Linked DNA regions of Luteitalea sp. TBR-22. The protein of the gene in region 3 interacts with the protein of the main gene of each other region in a pairwise test. Links are inferred from orthologs where the notes say so. Each region holds a gene or a part of one and is shown on either strand. Other genes may lie near its edges.

The links.
Region 1: the proteins of TBR22_RS09500 (region 3) and TBR22_RS13015 interact in binary tests that used the Escherichia coli proteins (3 or more experiments, as listed by UniProt). The link is inferred for Luteitalea sp. TBR-22 from one-to-one orthologs.
Region 2: the proteins of TBR22_RS09500 (region 3) and ctaD interact in binary tests that used the Escherichia coli proteins (3 or more experiments, as listed by UniProt). The link is inferred for Luteitalea sp. TBR-22 from one-to-one orthologs.

Annotation. Positions count from the first base shown.
Region 1 is NZ_AP024452.1:3,155,412-3,162,281, forward strand. What follows is about bases 971-5,050. They hold TBR22_RS13015 (DNA polymerase III subunit alpha), read right to left. Parts: upstream 4,663-5,050; coding sequence 1,171-4,662; downstream 971-1,170. Other genes in these bases: TBR22_RS13010 (acetyl-CoA carboxylase carboxyltransferase subunit alpha), read right to left, coding at 971-1,159; guaA (glutamine-hydrolyzing GMP synthase), read right to left, coding at 4,670-5,050. Also shown: single-stranded-DNA-specific exonuclease RecJ, read right to left, coding at 1-159; more of TBR22_RS13010, read right to left, coding at 188-970; more of guaA, read right to left, coding at 5,051-6,256; TBR22_RS13025 (PQQ-binding-like beta-propeller repeat protein), read left to right, coding at 6,394-6,870. UniProt on the Escherichia coli protein: DNA polymerase III is a complex, multichain enzyme responsible for most of the replicative synthesis in bacteria. This DNA polymerase also exhibits 3' to 5' exonuclease activity. The alpha chain is the DNA polymerase catalytic subunit.
Region 2 is NZ_AP024452.1:393,690-399,352, forward strand. The notes cover bases 1-2,873. They hold ctaD (cytochrome c oxidase subunit I), read left to right. Parts: upstream 1-548; coding sequence 549-2,198; downstream 2,199-2,873. Other genes in these bases: coxB (cytochrome c oxidase subunit II), read left to right, coding at 1-539; TBR22_RS01695 (cytochrome c oxidase subunit 3), read left to right, coding at 2,200-2,856. In the rest of the region: TBR22_RS01700 (cytochrome C oxidase subunit IV family protein), read left to right, coding at 2,974-3,270; TBR22_RS01705 (FAD-dependent oxidoreductase), read left to right, coding at 3,430-5,115; TBR22_RS01710 (sensor histidine kinase), read left to right, coding at 5,116-5,663. UniProt on the Escherichia coli protein: Cytochrome bo(3) ubiquinol oxidase is the terminal enzyme in the aerobic respiratory chain of E.coli that predominates when cells are grown at high aeration.
Region 3 is NZ_AP024452.1:2,316,913-2,322,515, forward strand. Bases 1,064-3,876 are described here. They hold TBR22_RS09500 (pyridoxal phosphate-dependent aminotransferase), read right to left. Parts: upstream 3,159-3,876; coding sequence 1,968-3,158; downstream 1,064-1,967. Other genes in these bases: TBR22_RS09490 (lytic transglycosylase domain-containing protein), read left to right, coding at 1,064-1,293; TBR22_RS09495 (ECF transporter S component), read left to right, coding at 1,304-1,867; TBR22_RS09505 (hypothetical protein), read right to left, coding at 3,346-3,876. Outside these bases: more of TBR22_RS09490, read left to right, coding at 1-1,063; more of TBR22_RS09505, read right to left, coding at 3,877-4,914; TBR22_RS09510 (hypothetical protein), read right to left, coding at 4,923-5,603. UniProt on the Escherichia coli protein: Shows aminotransferase activity with methionine and histidine as substrates, and to a lesser extent also with phenylalanine.

The DNA.
Region 1 (6,870 bases), 840 kb from region 3 along the record:
CGACAGTTCCGGGTGGAGGAACCGGTGCGCTGCCTCGGGGTCGCCGTGGCCGCGATGGCACAACAGGCGGGCGACGACCGGAGACACGTCGAGGGCCGCGGCCAGCGACTGCGCGGCCGTCTCGTCACACACGACGGGGTCCCAGATCAACGTGCGCATGGACAGGGGGTCCCGAGCGGGGACCCGATCAGGAAGCCGACCCGGCGATCTCGGCGCCGACGCGGCCGATGCGGCGGAACTTCTCGTAGCGGCGGTCGAGCCGCTCGGCCGACGACCACCCCATCGCCTGCTGCAGGGCGGGCCAGAGGGCTTCGTCGAGCCGGCGTGCCGATTCGTCGTAGTCCTGGTGGGCGCCGCCGAGCGGCTCGGGGATGATGCCGTCGCAGATGCCACGCCCGACCAGGTCCGGGGCGGTCATCTTCAGCGCGTCGGCAGCCTCGACCTTCTTGGCCGCGTCGCGCCACAGGATCGCCGCGCAGCCCTCGGGCGGAATCACGCTGTAGACCGCGTACTCCTGCATCAGCACGGTGTCGCCGACCGCGATGCCGAGCGCGCCGCCGCTGCCGCCCTCGCCGGTGACCACGACGACGATCGCCGTGTCGAGCACGGCCATCTCGCGCAGGTTCAGGGCGATCGCCTCGGCGATGCCCCGCTCTTCGGACTCCATGCCGGGGTAGGCGGCCGGGGTGTCCACCAGGCAGATGATCGGTCGCTTGAACTTGGCGGCCATCTGCATCGCCCGGAGGGCCTTGCGATAGCCCTCGGGGCGCGCGTAGCCGAAGTTGCGGGCGATCTTCTGCTTCGTGTCGCGGCCCTTCTGGTGGCCGACGATCAGCACCGGCTGGTCGTGGTACTGCGCAAAGCCGGCGACGATGGCCTGGTCGTCACCGAAGCGGCGGTCGCCGTGGATCTCGGTGAACCCGGGCCAGAGCCGGGCTGCGTAGTCGAGCAGGTAGGGGCGCTGCGGGTGGCGCGCCACCAGCACTCGCTGCCACGGCGTCAGCCGCGCGAAGATGTCCTGGCGCACCTGCCGGGCTCGCGCCTGCAGGCGGGCGATCTCGCCCGCGCGCTCCGGCGTCGAGGGCTGGCCGGTGAGGTGATCGATCTCCTTCAGGAGGGCGGCGACGGGCTCCTCGAACTCGAGGCTGTCCACGGGCATGACGAGTCAGGTTACCGCAATTTGACGGCCCCGACGCCGCACACGCGTTCGAGGTCGGCCACCAGTTGCTCGGAGGCGCGCACCTGCACGGCCAGCAGGTCCAGCCGGACGCGCATCGGCCGCGGCAGGTCGCGCACCTCGAGATCGAGGCGCACGCGCTTGTCGCCGCGGTGGCGCATCAGGATGTCGGCCACGTCCTCGATGGTCCGGCGTGAGGGGGTGCGCAGGGCGATGGCGACCTCGCGCGAGAGCGTCTCGTTCAGCGACGAAAGCGGCTTGATCTCGCTGGCCAGGATCTTCGCGCTGTCGTCGCCGGCCTCCAGCTTGCCCCGCACCAGGACCATGCGGTCGTTCTCGATCAGGGGGGCGTGGTGGCGGAACGTCTCGGGGAAGGCCACCACCTCGAGCGCACCGTCGAGGTCTTCGAGCATGAAGGCCGCCATGCGGTCGCCCTTCTTGGTCTTCACCTGCCGGACGCCACTGATGATGCCGCCCACCAGCACGTCGGCCATCGCCTCGGTGCACTGGCCGATCGGCCGGGCGCCGGCCTTGGCCAGGTCGTCCTGGTGCGCCGCCAGCGGGTGCCCCGAGAGGTACAGGCCGAGGGCCTCCTTCTCGAAGGCGAGCACCTGGGCCGAGGGCCAGGGCTCCGCATCGGGCAGGGCGAGGTCGGCCGCCGGCGTCTCGTCGCCGTCGTCGCCCCCGAGCAGGGCGGCGAACAACTGCGTCTGGCCCCGGTCGCGGTCCTTCTGCAGCCGGTTGCCCTGCTCCAGGGCCCTGTCGATCGCGGCGCAGAGGCGGGCCCGGCGTGAGGCGATCGGCTCGTGGGGCGGGGCGAGCGAGTCGAGCGCCCCGGCCTTGGCCAGGCTCTCGAGCACGCGCTTGTTCACCAGACGCAGGTCGGCGTGCTCGCACAGGGCGGCGAGCGACTCGATGCGTCCCCCCTGCTCCTGCCGGACCCTGAGGATGGACAGGATCGCCCCCTCGCCGACGTTCTTGACGGCCGTCAACCCGAAGCGGACGCCCTCAGGCTCGACCGTGAAGGGCAACTGGCTGAGGTTGACGTCGGGCGGCAGGACCGGCACGCCCAGGTCGCGGCACTCGCCGAGGTACTGCGACAGCTTGTCGGTGTTCTGCGCCTCGATGGTCAGCAACGCCGCCATGAAGTAGCGCGGGTAGTTGGCCTTCAGGTAGCCGGTCTGGTACGCGAGCAGCGCGTAGGTGGTCGAGTGCGACTTGTTGAAGCCGTAGCCGGCGAAGTACGCCAGCAGGTCGAAGATCTCGCCGGCCTTCTTCTCCGACAGGCCGTTGGCGGTGGCGCCCGCCACGAACCGGTCGCGCTGCGCCGCCATGACCTTGGGGTCCTTCTTCCCCATGGCCTTGCGGAGCAGGTCGGCCTCGCCCATCGTGAAGCCGCCGACGTCGCGCGCCACGCGCATGACCTGTTCCTGGTACGCGATGACCCCGTACGTGTCGCGCAGGATGGGCTCCATCTGCGGGACCATGTACGTGATCTCCTCGCGCCCGTGGCGACGGTTGACGAAGCTGTCGACCACGCCGGCGCCGAGCGGGCCGGGCCGGTACAGGGCATTGAGGGCGATGAGGTCGTCGAAGCGCGACGGCTTGGCCTTGCGCAGCACCTCGCGCATGCCCGAGGACTCGAACTGGAACACGCCGGCCGTCTGCCCCTCGGCAAACAGCTGGAACGTCCTGGCGTCGTCCATCGGGATCGCGTCGATGTCGAGGACCTGCCCGGTCGTGCGCGTGATCTCCTTGAGCGCGTCGTCGATCAGCGTCAGCGTGCTGAGGCCGAGGAAGTCCATCTTGAGGAGCCCCATCCTCTCGATTTCCTTCATCGCCCACTGCGTGACGATTTCGTCGCGCGCCCCCTTGTACAGCGGCGCGAAGTCGGTGATCGCCCGCGGCGCGATCACCACGCCGGCGGCGTGCACCGAGGCGTGCCGCGTCATCCCCTCGAGGCGCTGGCCGATGTCGAGCAGGTCCTTGACGCGCGGGTCGCTGTCGCGCAGCTGCTTGAGGAGCGGGTTCTCGACAAGTGCCTTCTCGAGCGTCATGTCGAGGGCCGGCGGGATCAGCTTGGCGACCTTGTCGACCTCGGCGTAGGTCATGTCCATGACGCGCCCGACGTCGCGCACCACGGCCTTGGCCTTCATCGTCCCGAACGTGATGATCTGGGCGACGTTCTCGCGCCCGTACTTGCGCGTGACGTAGTCGATCACCTCGCCGCGGCGTCGCTCGCAGAAGTCGATGTCGATGTCGGGCATCGACACGCGTTCCGGGTTCAGGAAGCGCTCGAAGATCAGGTCGAACTCGATCGGGTCGACGTCGGTGATGCGCAGGCACCAGGCGACGACGCTGCCGGCCGCCGAGCCGCGGCCCGGCCCGACGGGGATGCCCTGCTCGCGGGCGTACCGGATGAAGTCCCAGACGATGAGGAAGTACCCGGTGTACCCCATCTTCTTGATCATCGCGATCTCGTAGTCGAGTCGCGTCTCGTACTCCTCGAGCGTGTGGCGCAGCGCGCCGCGCGACATCAGCTCGCGCAGGCGCGGCAGGCGCGCGGCGAAGCCCTCGCGCGTCATGCGCTCGAAGTGATCGTCGAGGGTCTCCCCTTCCGGGACGTCGAAGTTCGGGAGGTGGTAGACCTTCGAGTCGAGGTCGACGTGGCAGCGCTCGGCGATGCGCGCGGTGTTGGTCAGCGCGTCCGGATACTCACCGAACCGCTCCCACATCTGCTCGGGGGTCTTCAGGTAGAACTCGTCGGAGCCGTACTTGAGGCGGTGTGCGTCGTTGACGGACTTCCCGGTGCCGATGCACAGCAGGATGTCGTGCGGCTTGTGGTCGCCGTGCCGCAGGTAGTGCACGTCGTTGGTGACGACCATCGGCAGGTCGAGCTCACGGGCCAGCGACGGCAGACTGTCGTTGACGATCTTCTGCTCGCGCAGCCCCTGGTACTGCATCTCGAGGAAGAAGTTGCCCTTGCCGAGGATCTCGGCGTACTGCCCCGCAGCGGTGCGCGCCTTGTCGATCTTGTCCTTGTAGATGCCCTCGGCGACCTCGCCCTTCAGGCAGCTGCTCAGGCCGATGAGGCCGGCGCTGTGCTGCTGGAGCAACTCCTTGTCGATGCGGGGCTTGTAGTAGAAGCCCTCGGTGTAGCCCGAGGACACCAGCTTGATGAGGTTGTGGTAGCCGACGTTGTTCTCGGCCAGCAGCACCAGATGGTTCTGGGTCTCGCCGGGCACCCCGCTCCGGTCGCGGCGGTCGCCGGGCGCGACGTAGACCTCGCAGCCGAGGATCGGCCGCACGCCGTGCTTCTTGGCGGTGTCGTAGAAGACCACCGACGAGAACATGTTGCCGTGCTCGGTCACCGCCAGCGACGGCATGCCGAGGCGCGCGGCTTCCTTCATCAGCTCGTCGACGCGGCACGCGCCGTCGAGCAACGAGTACTCCGTGTGCAGGTGGAGGTGGACGAAGTCCTTCACGCGCGCGTCACTCCCACTCGATGGTGCTCGGGGGCTTGCTGCTGACGTCGTACACGACGCGATTGATCCCGCGGACCTCGTTGATGATCCGGCTGGACACCTTCTTGAGCAAGGGGTACGGCAGCGGCGCCCAGTCGGCGGTCATGAAGTCGCTGGTCTGCACGGCCCGCAGCGCGACGACGTGCTCGTAGGTGCGCCCATCGCCCATCACCCCGACGCTGCGCACCGGCAGGAACACGGCGAAGGCCTGGCTCGTGAGGTCGTACCAGGTCCTGCCGGTGGCCTCGTCGATGGTGTGCCGCAACTCGTGGATGAAGATGTCGTCGGCGCGACGCAACAGGTCGGCGTACTCGGCCTTCACCTCGCCGAGGATCCGCACCCCGAGGCCGGGTCCCGGAAACGGGTGCCGATAGACCATCTCCGGTGGCAGGCCCAGCACCACCCCGAGCTCGCGCACCTCGTCCTTGAACAACTCGCGCAGCGGCTCCAGCAGCCGCAGGCCGAGCGTCTCGGGCAGGCCGCCGACGTTGTGGTGGCTCTTGATGGTCTTGGACTTCTTCGTCTTGGCCCCGCCCGACTCGACCACGTCGGGGTAGATCGTGCCCTGCGCCAGCCACTTGGCCTGCGTCAGCGCGGCGGCCTCCCGCTGGAACACCTCGACGAACTCGCGGCCGATGATCTTCCGCTTGGCCTCGGGGTCGGTCACGCCGGCGAGGTGCCCCAGGAACTGGGCGCGCGCGTCGACGTGCCGCACCTTCGCGTGCAACCGGCCCGCGAACATGTGCATCACCAGTTCGGCCTCGTTGAGCCGCAGCAGGCCGTGATCGACGAACACGCACGTGAGCTGATCGCCGATCGCCTTGTGGATCAGCGCCGCCGCGACGCTCGAGTCGACGCCGCCCGAGAGCCCGAGCACGACCTCGTCCTGCCCCACCTGCTCGCGGATGCGCGCCACGGCTTCACTCACGTAATCGCCCATCCGCCAGTCGCCACGCGCGCCACAGATGTCGCGCACGAACCGCGTGAGGATCGCCTGGCCCTGCAGCGTGTGGGTGACCTCGGGGTGGAACTGCACGGCGTAATACCCGCGCGCCTCGTCGGCCATGCCCGCGATCGGGCAACTCGGCGTCGAGGCCAGCAGCGAGAACCCCGGCGGCATGTCGGCCACCGAGTCCCCGTGGCTCATCCACACCTTGAGCATGGCGTGCCCGTCGGGCGTGCGGAAGTCCTCGAGATCCTCGAGCAGCCGCGTGTGCCCGTGCGGCCGCACCTCCGCGTACCCGAACTCCCGGTGATCACTCCAGGCGACCCGTCCGCCGAGCTGCGCCGCCATGGTCTGCATCCCGTAACAGATGCCGAGGACGGGCACGCCGAGGCCCCAGATCAGGTCCGGCGCGCGGAGTTGGTGATCCTCGTAGGTACTCCCGTGGCTTCCCGACAGGATGATCCCGATGGGCGCCAGGCGTCGGATGACCTCGTCGGCCACGTCGTGCGGGTGGATCTCGCAGTAGACGTGGGCCTCGCGCACGCGACGGGCGATGAGCTGCGTCACCTGCGATCCGAAGTCGAGGATCAGGATCGTCTGATGGGACATGGGGTTGACGGATGCCGATGCCGGAATGCCGATGCCCGAATCTCGGGAACCGGCCTGCGCGGAGCCGCTATTATAGCCAAGTGCCTCGCACCCAGACCACTACATCTCGCGGTCTTTCGGGCATTTACCGCATTTCCTTGGCACTGGCGCTGATCGCCGGCGCGGCCGCTCCTGCCGTCGCGCAGGCCGGCGGAGCGCCGCCGCCAGGCCCCGCTGCACCGGCCCAGGCGACCGGCCCGGCGGCGCCGACGAAGGCACCCGCCACGGCCGCGAAGGCCGAGGGCACGTCCGGCGCCCACGCCCTGCCCCTGTTCCCGTTACGCGTGCGCTGGAGTACCGAGCTCGACGGGCCACCGTCGGCCACGCTAGCCACCGACGGCACGCGGGTGTTCGTGCCGCTGGCCACCGGCGGCGTGATCGGCGTGACCGCCGAGACGGGGGCGCTGGTGTGGAAGGCCGAGGTATCGACCACCGTCGCCCCGGCCGTCGCCGATGGCCACGTCTACATCGTCGGGGGTGACGCCTTGCAGGCCCTCGAGGCCGCTACCGGGCGCGCCGCATGGCGGGTGCCGCTCTCGTCGGGCATCTCGGCCCCGCTCGTTGCCCGCTCGGGC
Region 2 (5,663 bases), 1.9 Mb from region 3 along the record:
GCCAGAAGATGGACGCCGTGCCCGGCAAGACCACGACGATGTGGTTCGAGGCCACCAAGCCGGGCGAGTACCAGCTGTTCTGCGCCGAGTACTGCGGCACGCAGCACTCGGGGATGATCGGCAAGGTCATCGCGATGGAGCCGCGCGCGTACCAGCAGTGGCTCGCCGCGGGCGCGCCGGCCGGGACGCTGACCTCCAACGGCGAGCAGGAGTTCACCACGCTCGGCTGCGTCACCTGCCACCGCGAGGACGGCAAGGGGCGCGGGCCGTCGCTGGTCGGCGTCTTCGGCAAGTCGCAGGCGCTGGCCGACGGCAGCAGCGTGCACGTCGACGAGGCGTACCTGCGCGAGTCGATCCTCAACCCGCAGGCGAAGATGGTGCCCAACTACCAGCCGATCATGCCCACCTATCAGGGCCAGATCAGCGAGGACGCCCTCGTCTCGCTCATCGCGTACATCAAGTCGCTCGAGAAGCCGGGCGCCGCGCCTGCAGGGGCGGCTGGCACCCACGAGGCGGCCCCGGCCGCGGGCACGCACTAGGACACGGCCATGCACGACGTCAGAACCGAACCCGCACCGTCTGCCAGCCAGGCGCCCACCACGCCCGAGGTGCATTACATCAACGCGACGCACGGCGCCATGTCGTGGTTCTTCACCAAGGACCACAAGCGCATCGCGCTGCTGTACCTGTACGCCGTGTCGGCGTTCTTCCTGGTCGGCGGCATCTTCGCGATGCTCATCCGGCTCGAGCTGGCGACGCCGCGCGGCGACCTGCTCACGGCCGAGACGTACAACAAGGTCTTCACCGCGCACGGCGTGGTGATGGTGTTCTTCTTCCTGATCCCGGTCGTGCCGACCATCCTGGGCAACTTCCTGGTGCCCATCATGATCGGCGCCAAGGACCTGGCGTTCCCCCGACTGAACCTCGCCAGCTGGTACGTCTACATGGCCGGTGGCCTGTTCGGTGTCGCGGCGCTCGTCTCGGGCGGCGTCGACACGGGCTGGACGTTCTACACGCCGTACTCGACGGCGGCCTCGAACACCCACGTCGTGCTGACCGGCCTCGGGGCGTTCATCGCGGGCTTCTCGTCGATCTTCACCGGCATCAACTTCATCGTCACCATCCACACGATGCGCGCGCCGGGCATGACGTGGGACCGCCTGCCGCTGTTCATCTGGTCGCACTACGCCGCCAGCCTGATCATGATCCTCGGCACGCCGGTGGTCGCCGTGACGCTGTTGATGGTCGTGCTCGAGCGCACCCTCGGCCTCGGCTTCTTCAACCCGGCGCTGGGCGGCGACCCGGTCCTGTACCAGCACCTGTTCTGGTTCTACTCGCACCCGGCGGTCTACATCATGGTGCTGCCGGCGATGGGCGTGATCTCGGAACTGGTGTCGGCGTTCTCGCGCAAGCCGGTGTTCGGCTACAAGATGGTCGCCATCGCCAGCCTCGGCATCGCGCTGGTCGGCTTCCTGGTGTGGGGCCACCACATGTTCACGACGAGCCAGTCGGTGCTCGCCGCCATGGTGTTCTCGATCCTGAGCTTCCTGGTGGCCATCCCCTCGGCCATCAAGGTGTTCAACTGGACGGCGACGCTGTACCGCGGCTCGGTGGAGCTCGCCTCGCCGATGCTCTACGCGCTCGGCTTCATCGGGCTGTTCACCATCGGCGGCCTGACCGGCCTGTTCCTGGCCGCCATCGGCCTCGACATCCACGTCCACGACACCTACTTCGTGGTGGCGCACTTCCACTACGTGATGGTCGGCGGCACGGTCACGGCGTACCTCGGCGGCCTGCATTTCTGGTGGCCGAAGATGACCGGCAAGCTGTACTCCGAGGGATGGGCGAAGGTGGCCGCGGTGCTGGTGTTCGTCGGGTTCAACCTGACGTTCTTCCCGCAGTTCGTGCTCGGCTACCTCGGCATGCCGCGCCGGTACCACGCCTACCCGGTGGAGGAGCTGTCGTGGCAGGTGCTCAACATCCTGTCGTCGGCCGGCGCGTCGATCCTCGGCATCGGCTTCCTGCTCCCGGCGTTCTACCTGACCTACTCGGCCCTGAAGGGCCAGCCGGCCGGACCGAACCCGTGGGGCGCCTACGGCCTGGAGTGGGAGACGACTTCGCCGCCGCCGACCGCGAACTTCGAGGTCACGCCGATCGTGACCAAGCCCGCGTACTACTACGCCCCCGAGGAGCACTGAGGTGAGCCACTCGTCCGCGCACGCCGCGCATCACCCGGCGCTGCAGCACCACTTCGACACGCTCGAGCAGCAGCAGAACGCCAGCACGCTCGGGATGTGGATGTTCCTGGTCACCGAAGTGCTGTTCTTCGGCGGCTTCTTCATGGCGTACATCCTGTACCGCTGGATGTACAACGCCTCGTTCCACGAGGCCAGCCACGAGCTCAACGTGTGGCTCGGCCTGTTCAACACGGCCGTCCTGATCGGCAGCTCGCTGACGATGGCCCTCGCGGTGCGCGCCAGCAAGACGGGCGAGAAGTCGGCGCTGGTGTTCTTCCTGATCGCGACGCTGGTGCTCGGGAGCATCTTCCTGGGCGTCAAGGTCGTCGAGTACTCGGAGAAGTTCACCCACCACCTCGTGCCGGGCAAGCACTTCGCCTTCCACGACGCCAACCTGAAGAACGGCGCCGAGATCTACTTCTCGCTGTACTTCGGCATGACCGGCCTGCACGCCACCCACATGATCCTCGGCGGCTTCGTGCTCGTGCCGCTGATCGTCATGGCGATGAAGGGCAGGTTCACGCCGGAGTGGTACACGCCGATCGAGCTGTTCGGCCTGTACTGGCACTTCGTCGACATCGTCTGGATCTTCCTGTTCCCGTTGCTGTACCTGATGTGAACCGGGCGGTCCGCCTTCGCCCCTTCCGGGCTTCGGCGTGACGGGTGCCTCGGTGCCCTGGGCACCCGGCGGCTACTGGTCCTCAAGCGTTAAGCGTTAAGCGTTAGGCGTCAACGAATGTCCCACGTCGCTCCGAAATCGCAGCTCTTCGCCGTCTTCGCGGCGCTCATGGTCCTCACCGTCGTCACCGTGCTGGTGTCGCGCGTGAACCTCGGCTACTTCAACCTGCCCGTGGCGATGGCGGTGGCCGTCACCAAGGCGTTGCTCGTCGTGCTGATCTTCATGGAAGTGAAGTACAGCCCGAAGCTGGTGCAGGTGACCGCCGCCGCCGGGTTCCTGTTCCTCGGCATTCTCGTCTTCTACACGATGACGGATTACCTCAGCCGTAACATGCTCGGCGTCGCCGGCCGCTAACGTACCCGGTCATCACGCCGCACGCGTCGCCGGCGCGTGCGTCACGAGCCGCCCCTCGAGGCGGCTCGTCGTGTCTATGGCGCCGGGCGACCCCCGCCCGATCGTCCAGTCGGCCCTGTACGCCGAACCGGCTACCATGACTGCAGTTCGACAGCAGCCATGCCCAATCCAGTCCTGCTCGCGGTGGATGACGACCCCGGTGTCCGCGGCGCGATCGTGCGCGACCTTCGCGAGCACTACGACGAGGACGACACCCCGGCCGACCGGCAATACGAGGTCCTCGCCGCCGACTCCGGCGCCGCTGCCCTCGATCTTGTCGACCGCCTGCGCCAGCGCCGGCAGCCGATCGCGCTGGTGCTGTCGGACGAGCGCATGCCGGGCATGGGCGGCGTGGACCTGCTCACGAAGGTTCGCGACGCCTCGCCGCATACCAAGCGCGTCCTGCTGACGGCCTATGCCGACACCGACGTCGCGATCCGTGGCGTCAATCGCGCCCGCCTGGACCTGTACCTCACCAAGCCGTGGAACCCGACCGAGCTGTTCTCGCCGCTCGACGACCTCCTCGCGGCCTGGCGCGCCGAGGCACGCCACGAAGATGCGCGCACGCTCCTCTTCGGCGATCGCTGGTCGCGCGAGTGCTACCAGCTGCGCGAGTTCCTGGCGCGCAACCGGGCGCCGTACCGGTACCACGACACGGCGAGCCCGGAAGGTCGTGAGGCCCTCACCGCGTTGGTGGGCGACGAGTGGCCCGCGCTACCCCTGCTCGTGACGCAGGAGGGCCTGCGCCTCGAGCGCCCGGACGTCCAGGCGCTGGCCACCCACCTGCACCTGCAGACGCGCGCCGAGCTCGAACGCTACGACCTCGTGGTGGTCGGCGCCGGCCCCGCCGGCCTCACCTCGAGCGTCTACGGCGCCTCGGAAGGGCTGCGGACGCTGCTGCTCGACCGCGATGCGCCGGGCGGGCAGGCCGGCCTGAGCGCCCGGATCGAGAACTACCTCGGATTCCCGGCGGGCCTGTCGGGGCGCGACCTCACCACGCGCGCGGTGGCGCAGGCGCGCAAGTTCCACGTCGAGATCGTCAGCCCGCAGGCCGTGACGGCGATGCGGGTGGAGCACGAGTACAAGGTGCTGCGCCTGGCCGATGGGCACGAGGTGCAGGCCTCTGCCGTGGTGCTCGCGATGGGCGTGCAGTGGCGCAAGATCACCGGCGTCGACGGCCTCGACCGGTTCACCGGCGCCGGGGTGTATTACGGCGCCTCGATGGCCGAGGCCCGCACGTGTCGCGACGAGACCGTGTACGTCGTGGGCGGCGCGAACTCTGCCGGGCAGGCGGCGCTGAACTTCGCGGAGTTCGCCCGGAAGGTCGTGATGCTGGTAAGGGGCCCCGACCTGTCGGCCACCATGTCGGAGTACCTGATTGCGAACATCAGGCAGCGCGACAACATCGAGGTCCTCACGCACACCTGCGTGGTGGGCGCCGAGGGCGACGACCGCCTGCGTTCCCTCACCCTCGCCTCGCCGTCGGGCGAGGGCGCGCGGACGGTGGAGGCAGCCTCCCTCTACGTGATGATCGGCGCCGCGCCGGACACCGACTGGCTCGGCGACGTCGTGGCGCGCGACCCGCGCGGCTACATCTACACGGGGCCCGACCTCCCGCGTCCTCCCGGCAGCACGCGGCCGGAGGGATGGCCGAGGAGCCGCGACCCGTGGCTCCTCGAGACGTGTGTGCCGGGCGTGTTCGCCGCCGGCGACGTCCGGTGCGGATCGGTCAAGCGCGTCGCGTCGAGCGTCGGCGAGGGCGCCGTCGCCATCCAGTTCGTCCACCAGTACCTCGCGGGGAAGTAGATGGCCGATCCCTTCACGCAGCCGCTCGCCGAGGCCCTCGCCCGCGTGGCGATACTCGAGTCGGTTGACGACTCCGGGCGCGCCTGGCTGGCGGAGCGGGCCGAGGACCGCACCTTCGAGGCCGGGCAGGACATCTTCGTCGCTGGCGAGACCGCCGAGTGGATGGCGATGATGATCGCCGGCGAGGTGCACGTGCTCCGTCCCGACACCGGGGAGCCCTTCATCTTCGTGCACGAGGGCGACGTGAGCGGCGTGCTGCCCTATTCCCGCATGGTGACGCTGCGGGCCACGGCTCGCGCGGTGCAGCGCAGCCGAGCGGCCCTGCTGCACAAGCGCCATTTCCCCGACCTGCTGCGGGAACTGCCCGAGGTCGGCGAGCGCCTCGTGTGGATGATGGCCGACCGCATCAGGGAACAGGCCGTCAGCGAGACACACCGCGAGAAGCTGATGGCGCTCGGCAAGCTCTCGGCCGGCCTCGCCCACGAGCTGAACAACCCCGCCGCCGCCGTGCAGCGCGCCGCGGCGCAGCTCTGCACGCTGCTGACGGA
Region 3 (5,603 bases):
GAGTACCGCGAGGCCCTCGACGCGATGGCCGCCACCCCGGCAGGTACCGCGGCCGACGCGTGGATCGAGCGCGCGCTCAGCGAGCATGCCATCGCGCTCGTGAAGGCCGACGCGGACGCCGAGGCCGCGACAATCTTCCGCCGCCTGTTCGACCGCAACCCGTCGGGCCGGTACGCCGAGCGCGCCGCCTGGAAGTACGGCTGGTGGTCCTATCGCGCCGGCCGCTACGACGAGGCCGCGCGCGTGTTCGACCTGGCGGCGGCGAGCATCCCGCGCGCCAACACCCGTCCGGCGTGGATCTACTGGTCGGGCCGGGCGCACGAGAAGCAGGGTGACACCGCGGGCGCGACCCAGCGACTGTCCCTGGCCGTCGTCGACTACCTGCACTCGTACTACGGGCGACTGGCCGCCGAGGCGCTCGGCCGGCTCGGCGCGCCGTTGCCGACGCCGGCGACCATGGCCGCCTCGAGTGGCATGGGGGTGGCGATCGACGGGGGAGAGGCCGACGCGCTGGGCGATGGCCCGGGCGACGGCGCCTCGCCCATGGTGCCCGATGCACGAATGGCGGCCGCGAGCCCGCCACCGACCGCCGACCTGATCACGTGGCTGGTCGCCGCGGGCATGTTCGACGAGGCGATCGCCGAGATCACGCACGCGCAGCGCGCCCACGGTCGCTCGCCCAAGCTCGACGCGACGCTGGCGTGGGTCTACCGTCAGCAGGGCGAGAATCGCCCCGCCATCAACACGATGCGGCAGGCGTACCCGCAGTACCTGTCGGTGCGCGGCGATGCGCTGCCGCGCGCCATCCAGGAAGTGATCTTCCCGATCGACTACGTCCCGTACATCAAGCGCTACTCGGCGCAGCACGGCCTCGACCCGTTCCTGGTCGCCGCTCTCATCGCGCAGGAGTCGTCGTACGTGGCCGACGTGCGGTCGCCGGCCAACGCCTGGGGGCTGATGCAGATCCTGCCGTCGACGGGGCGCCAACTGGCGCGCGCCGAGGGCGTGCCGCGGTTCACGACCCAGCGACTGACCGACCCGGAGACCAACGTCCGCCTGGGAACCCGCTACCTCGCCACCCTGATTCGCAACCACGACGGCGTGCCGTATGCCCTGGCCGCCTACAACGCCGGCGCGGCGCGCGTGATCCGGTGGAAGGCCGAGCGGGGCGGTCTCGAACAGGCCGAGTTCATCGACGACATCCCGTTCCCCGAGACCCAGATGTACGTCAAGAAGATCCTGGGCACGGCCGTGGACTACCGCCGCCTCTACGCCGACGTCCTCGCGGAGTAGAATCTCCGGCGTGGCCCAGACCCATTCGACCCACGCGCCGGCCTGGACGCTGCCGGCCCGGCATCCGCGCGCACTGACGATCCAGCTCGGCCTGCTGTTGGCCGCCGCCTGGGCCCTGCCCGCCGCGATCCACGCGCTGGCCCTGCCCGTGCGGCAGTTGTTGCCGATGCACTGGCCCGCGATCCTCGCCGGCCTCGTCTACGGCTGGCGCTCCGGCGCGATCATCGGCGCGGCCTCGCCCGTCCTGAGCTACCTGATGACCGGCATGCCGCGACCCGCGGTGCTGCCGTCGATGACCTTCGAACTCGCCGCCTACGGCGCCATTGCCGGCTTCATGGTGCAGGTGCTGCACCGTGGACGGTTCGAGGCCGCGCTCGCCTCGGTGATCGGCGGTCGGCTCGTGTTCCTCGCCGTGATGGTGGTGACTGGCGCGATTACGACCGCGTTCCCCGTCTACCTCCAGGCCGCGATGCTGCCGGGCCTGCCCGCGGCGATCGCGCAGGTGGTGTTGTTGCCGCTCCTCGCCAATGCCTGGGTGAAGCGGGAACGCGGCAATTCGAAATTGGACATTTGAAATTCTCGCGGGGCGCGGCTTCGCCGTCGCCCCTCGGGACGCCCCAAGCGGCCAGGCCGGGAGGCCGGCCGCCGGGCCATTTCAAATTTCAAATCTCAAATTACACGAACACCGCGAAGAGGCGTTCCTCCGCGGCGGCCAGCGTCTCCTCCTTCTTGCAGAAGCAGAAGCGCAGGCACGCGCGGCCGCCGGTTCCCGGGCGGTAGAAGCTGCTGCCCGGCACTGCCGCCACTCCCACCTCCGCCGCCAGCCACCGCGCCACGCTCACGTCATCGTCGGACTCGGGTCCGCGACCCTTCGCCCGGACGCGGGCGAGCGGCTCGCGCGTGTCGGTCATCACGTAGTACGCGCCGTCGGGCACGCGTGGCGCGAAGCCGCAGCGCTCGAGCATCGCGACGCAGCGCTGCCGTCGCATGTCGTAGTGCGCCGCGAGCGACGTGAAGTACGCGTCGGGCATGCGCAGCGCGAAAGCCGCCGCGTCCTGCAGCGGCGCCGGCGCGCCGACCGTCAGGAAGTCGTGCACCTTGCGAATCGCCCCGGCCAACGACGGCGGCGCGATGGCCCAGCCGATGCGCCAGCCGGTCACGCTGAACGACTTTGACAGGCTGCTGATGGTGACGGTCCGTTCCGCCATACCGGGCAAGGTGCAGAGCGGGACGTGCCGCGCCTCGCCGTACACGATGAACTCGTAGATCTCGTCGGTGATCGCCAGCAGGTCGTGCTCTTGACACAGGTCGGCCACCAACTGCAGTTCCTCGCGCGTGAACACCTTGCCGGTCGGGTTGTGCGGCGAGTTCAGGATGATGGCGCGTGTCCTCGGCGTGACGGCGGCGCGCAGTTCATCCGGGTCGATCGTCCAGCCGGGCTCGTGCAGGCGCACGTAGCGTGGCGTCGCGCCGGAGAGGATGGCGTCGGGCCCGTAGTTCTCGTAGTACGGCTCGAAGACGATCACCTCGTCGCCGGGATTCACCGTCGCGAGCAGCGTCGCAATCATGGCCTCGGTGGATCCGCAGCACACCGTCACCTGGCGATCCGGTTCGATGGCGACGTCGTAGTGCCGCTGCATGTGCTCGCCGATCGCGGCGCGCAGCGGCGCGGCTCCCCAGGTGACCGCGTACTGGTTGACGTCGGCCTCGACGGCACGTACAGCCGCAGCCTTGACCTCGTCGGGAGCGGGGAAGTCGGGGAATCCTTGCGAGAGGTTGACGGCGCCGTGGGCGAGCGCCACGCGGGTCATCTCGCGGATGACCGACTCGGTGAACCGGGACGCTTTCTCTGAGGGTGTCAGCATCGTAAGGTAGGGCCGGCTGTCCGAGCCGGGCCAGCAGGAATGTGAGTTCCGTGCGTTGACGTGAACGTCGACGCCCACGGAGTGCTTGATGACGCCCGCGACCCACGAGGTTCGTGGCGGTCGAACTTCAGTCCGACCGGCAAGGGGCCGTCACAGACCCGGCTGGGCACCTGCGAGTCGGTCAGCATCACCGTATCCGATAGATGCGGCGTTCGGTGTCGGACGCGAGCAGCGTCACGGCCGGCATCTTCTGCAAGGCGGCCACGGCATCGGGAGCCTGGCCGACGTGGACGACGATGTGGGTGACGCCGGCGCGGCGGAGGGCATCGATGCTGTCGGTGCCGGGGAAGCCCTGGAACGCCAGGTAGTGGTCCACGTAGCTCCTGGGCGTGTAGCCGGAGTACCCGTTGAGCAGCGGCTTCCAATGCGCCGTGGAGGCCTGCACGGCGGCCGCGTTGACGGCGACGCGCGCCGGCTCGGGGAACGGCAGTTCCGCGACGATGGCGTTCGGCTCGCGTGCGAGTGCCTGGTACATGGCGGGGATGCCGTCGAACTCGACGAACCCCATCGGCACGCGCGTGTTCTCGACGTTCACGAGCACCACTGCCGCCACGCCGAGGGCGTGCGCCGCGCGGCCCGCGCCGCGCGCCTCGAGGCGCGTGCGCAGCCATGCGAGGCCGAACGCACCGAGCACGCCGACGGCCAGCAGCGGCAGCAGCGCGAAGCGGGCGACGGCGCGGATGCCCTGCAGGATCGGCACGACGCGATACAGCACGGCATAGCCTGGCAACTCCGGTCCGAAGCTCAACGCCGCGCCCACCAGCCCGATGGCGAGCCACGTGCGGGCCCGCGGGTCACGCCAGGCGATGCCGGCGCCGACCGCGACGAGCGCGAGCAGCCATGGGGTCACGCCCGGGAAGGCTGCGGAGTTGGCCTGTCGATAGAGGCTGGCGTTCCACGTCTCGTAATGGACGCGCGCACCGGTCGCCACGAAGTTGGCCCACGCCCCGGCGTACTGGCGCACTTCGTCCACCGAGCGCGTGAGGCCCTGATCCTGCTGGACGCGGTAGTACTGGAGCAGGAACGGCGCGCAAAGAAGCGCCATCACACCGATGGCGAGCGCCAGGGACGGCAGCACGGTCCTCGCCCGGGCGCCGAGCCAGTCGCGCGGCCGCACCAGTACGCCGACGGCCAGCGACACGCCGGTCATCACCAGCAGGTAGCCCGAGCAGAGCATCTGCAGCGCGGCGTAGAGCCCGAGGCGCAGGGCGTCGCGACGCGATCCCGAGCGCAGCGTGTCGTCGAGCGCAAGCAGGGCCAGCGGCAGGAACTCGACGTGCATCGCCTGGATGTGGGCCATGCGCGTGAGCGTGTCGGTGTTGAAGGCGGCGAGGCTGCCAGCCAGCAGCGCGGCGTACCAGTCGCCCGTCCACCGGTGCACCACCAACGCCATCGTCCACCCGGTGAGCGCGAGGCCGATCCAGAGCGTGACGTTGTAGGCGAGCACCGGCCCGCCGCCTGCCCAGAAGACGGGGGCCGAGAAGAGGGCGGGCACCACGAGGTGTTCCGAGAACGCCAGCGTGCGCGGCTCGGGGAAGAAGATGTTGGCGTCGAACAGCGACAGCGGTTGCGTCGCGAGGGCGTGCGCCACCCAGCCGAGGATCCACTGGTTGAGCAGGCCGTCGGCGCTGTCGGTGCGCGAGAGCGTGGCCGGCGCGGTGACCAGCGGCCACGTGTGCGCCAGCGCGAGGAGCACGAAGAACGCTAGCGCGGCGCCCCGACGATCTCGTAGAGCCACACGTCGCCTTCGGTGAAGAGGGGCCGCACGTAGTCCCTGTACTGCTCGAGCCGCTCGCGCAGGCGCATCCGGCTGCGGCTGTCGTAGTGCCGCGTGTGGAAGATCGCGTACTTCGCCTGGTGGCGGTCGACCACGATCTGCAGCGACTCGGCGGTGGGGAAGCTGCTGATGCGCACCACCTCGTCGCGGAACCACTGCGGGATGTGGTCGCTGTAGCCGTTCACGAGCGGGTGCCAGTGGTACGTCGAGAGCAGCATGTACCGCGAGTGGCGCGGGAAGTCGGTGCGGATGTACCAGAAGGGCAGTTCGACCACCGCGCCTGGCGGCAGCGTCGCGAGGCGACGATGGGCCTCGGGAGCCGGTGCGGCATCCTCGAGGCGGATCGGCGCCGTGGCGTATTCCGCCGTGAAGAGCAGCGCGACGAGTGAGCCCGCCATCAGTTGCGTGCGGGCCGGGCGCCGTTCCGTCCACGTGCGCAGCGCGACCAGCGCGAGTACCCCGAGCGCCAGCGACACGAGGATGCCGAAGCGACCCGGCGCGCGCAGGAACGTGAAGATCGGGATGCCGTAGTAGAGCGCCGTGTAGAGGTACGCCTTGGGGCCGAAGCTGGCCCAGAACGCGATCGTGCCGACCATGCCGTAGAAGAT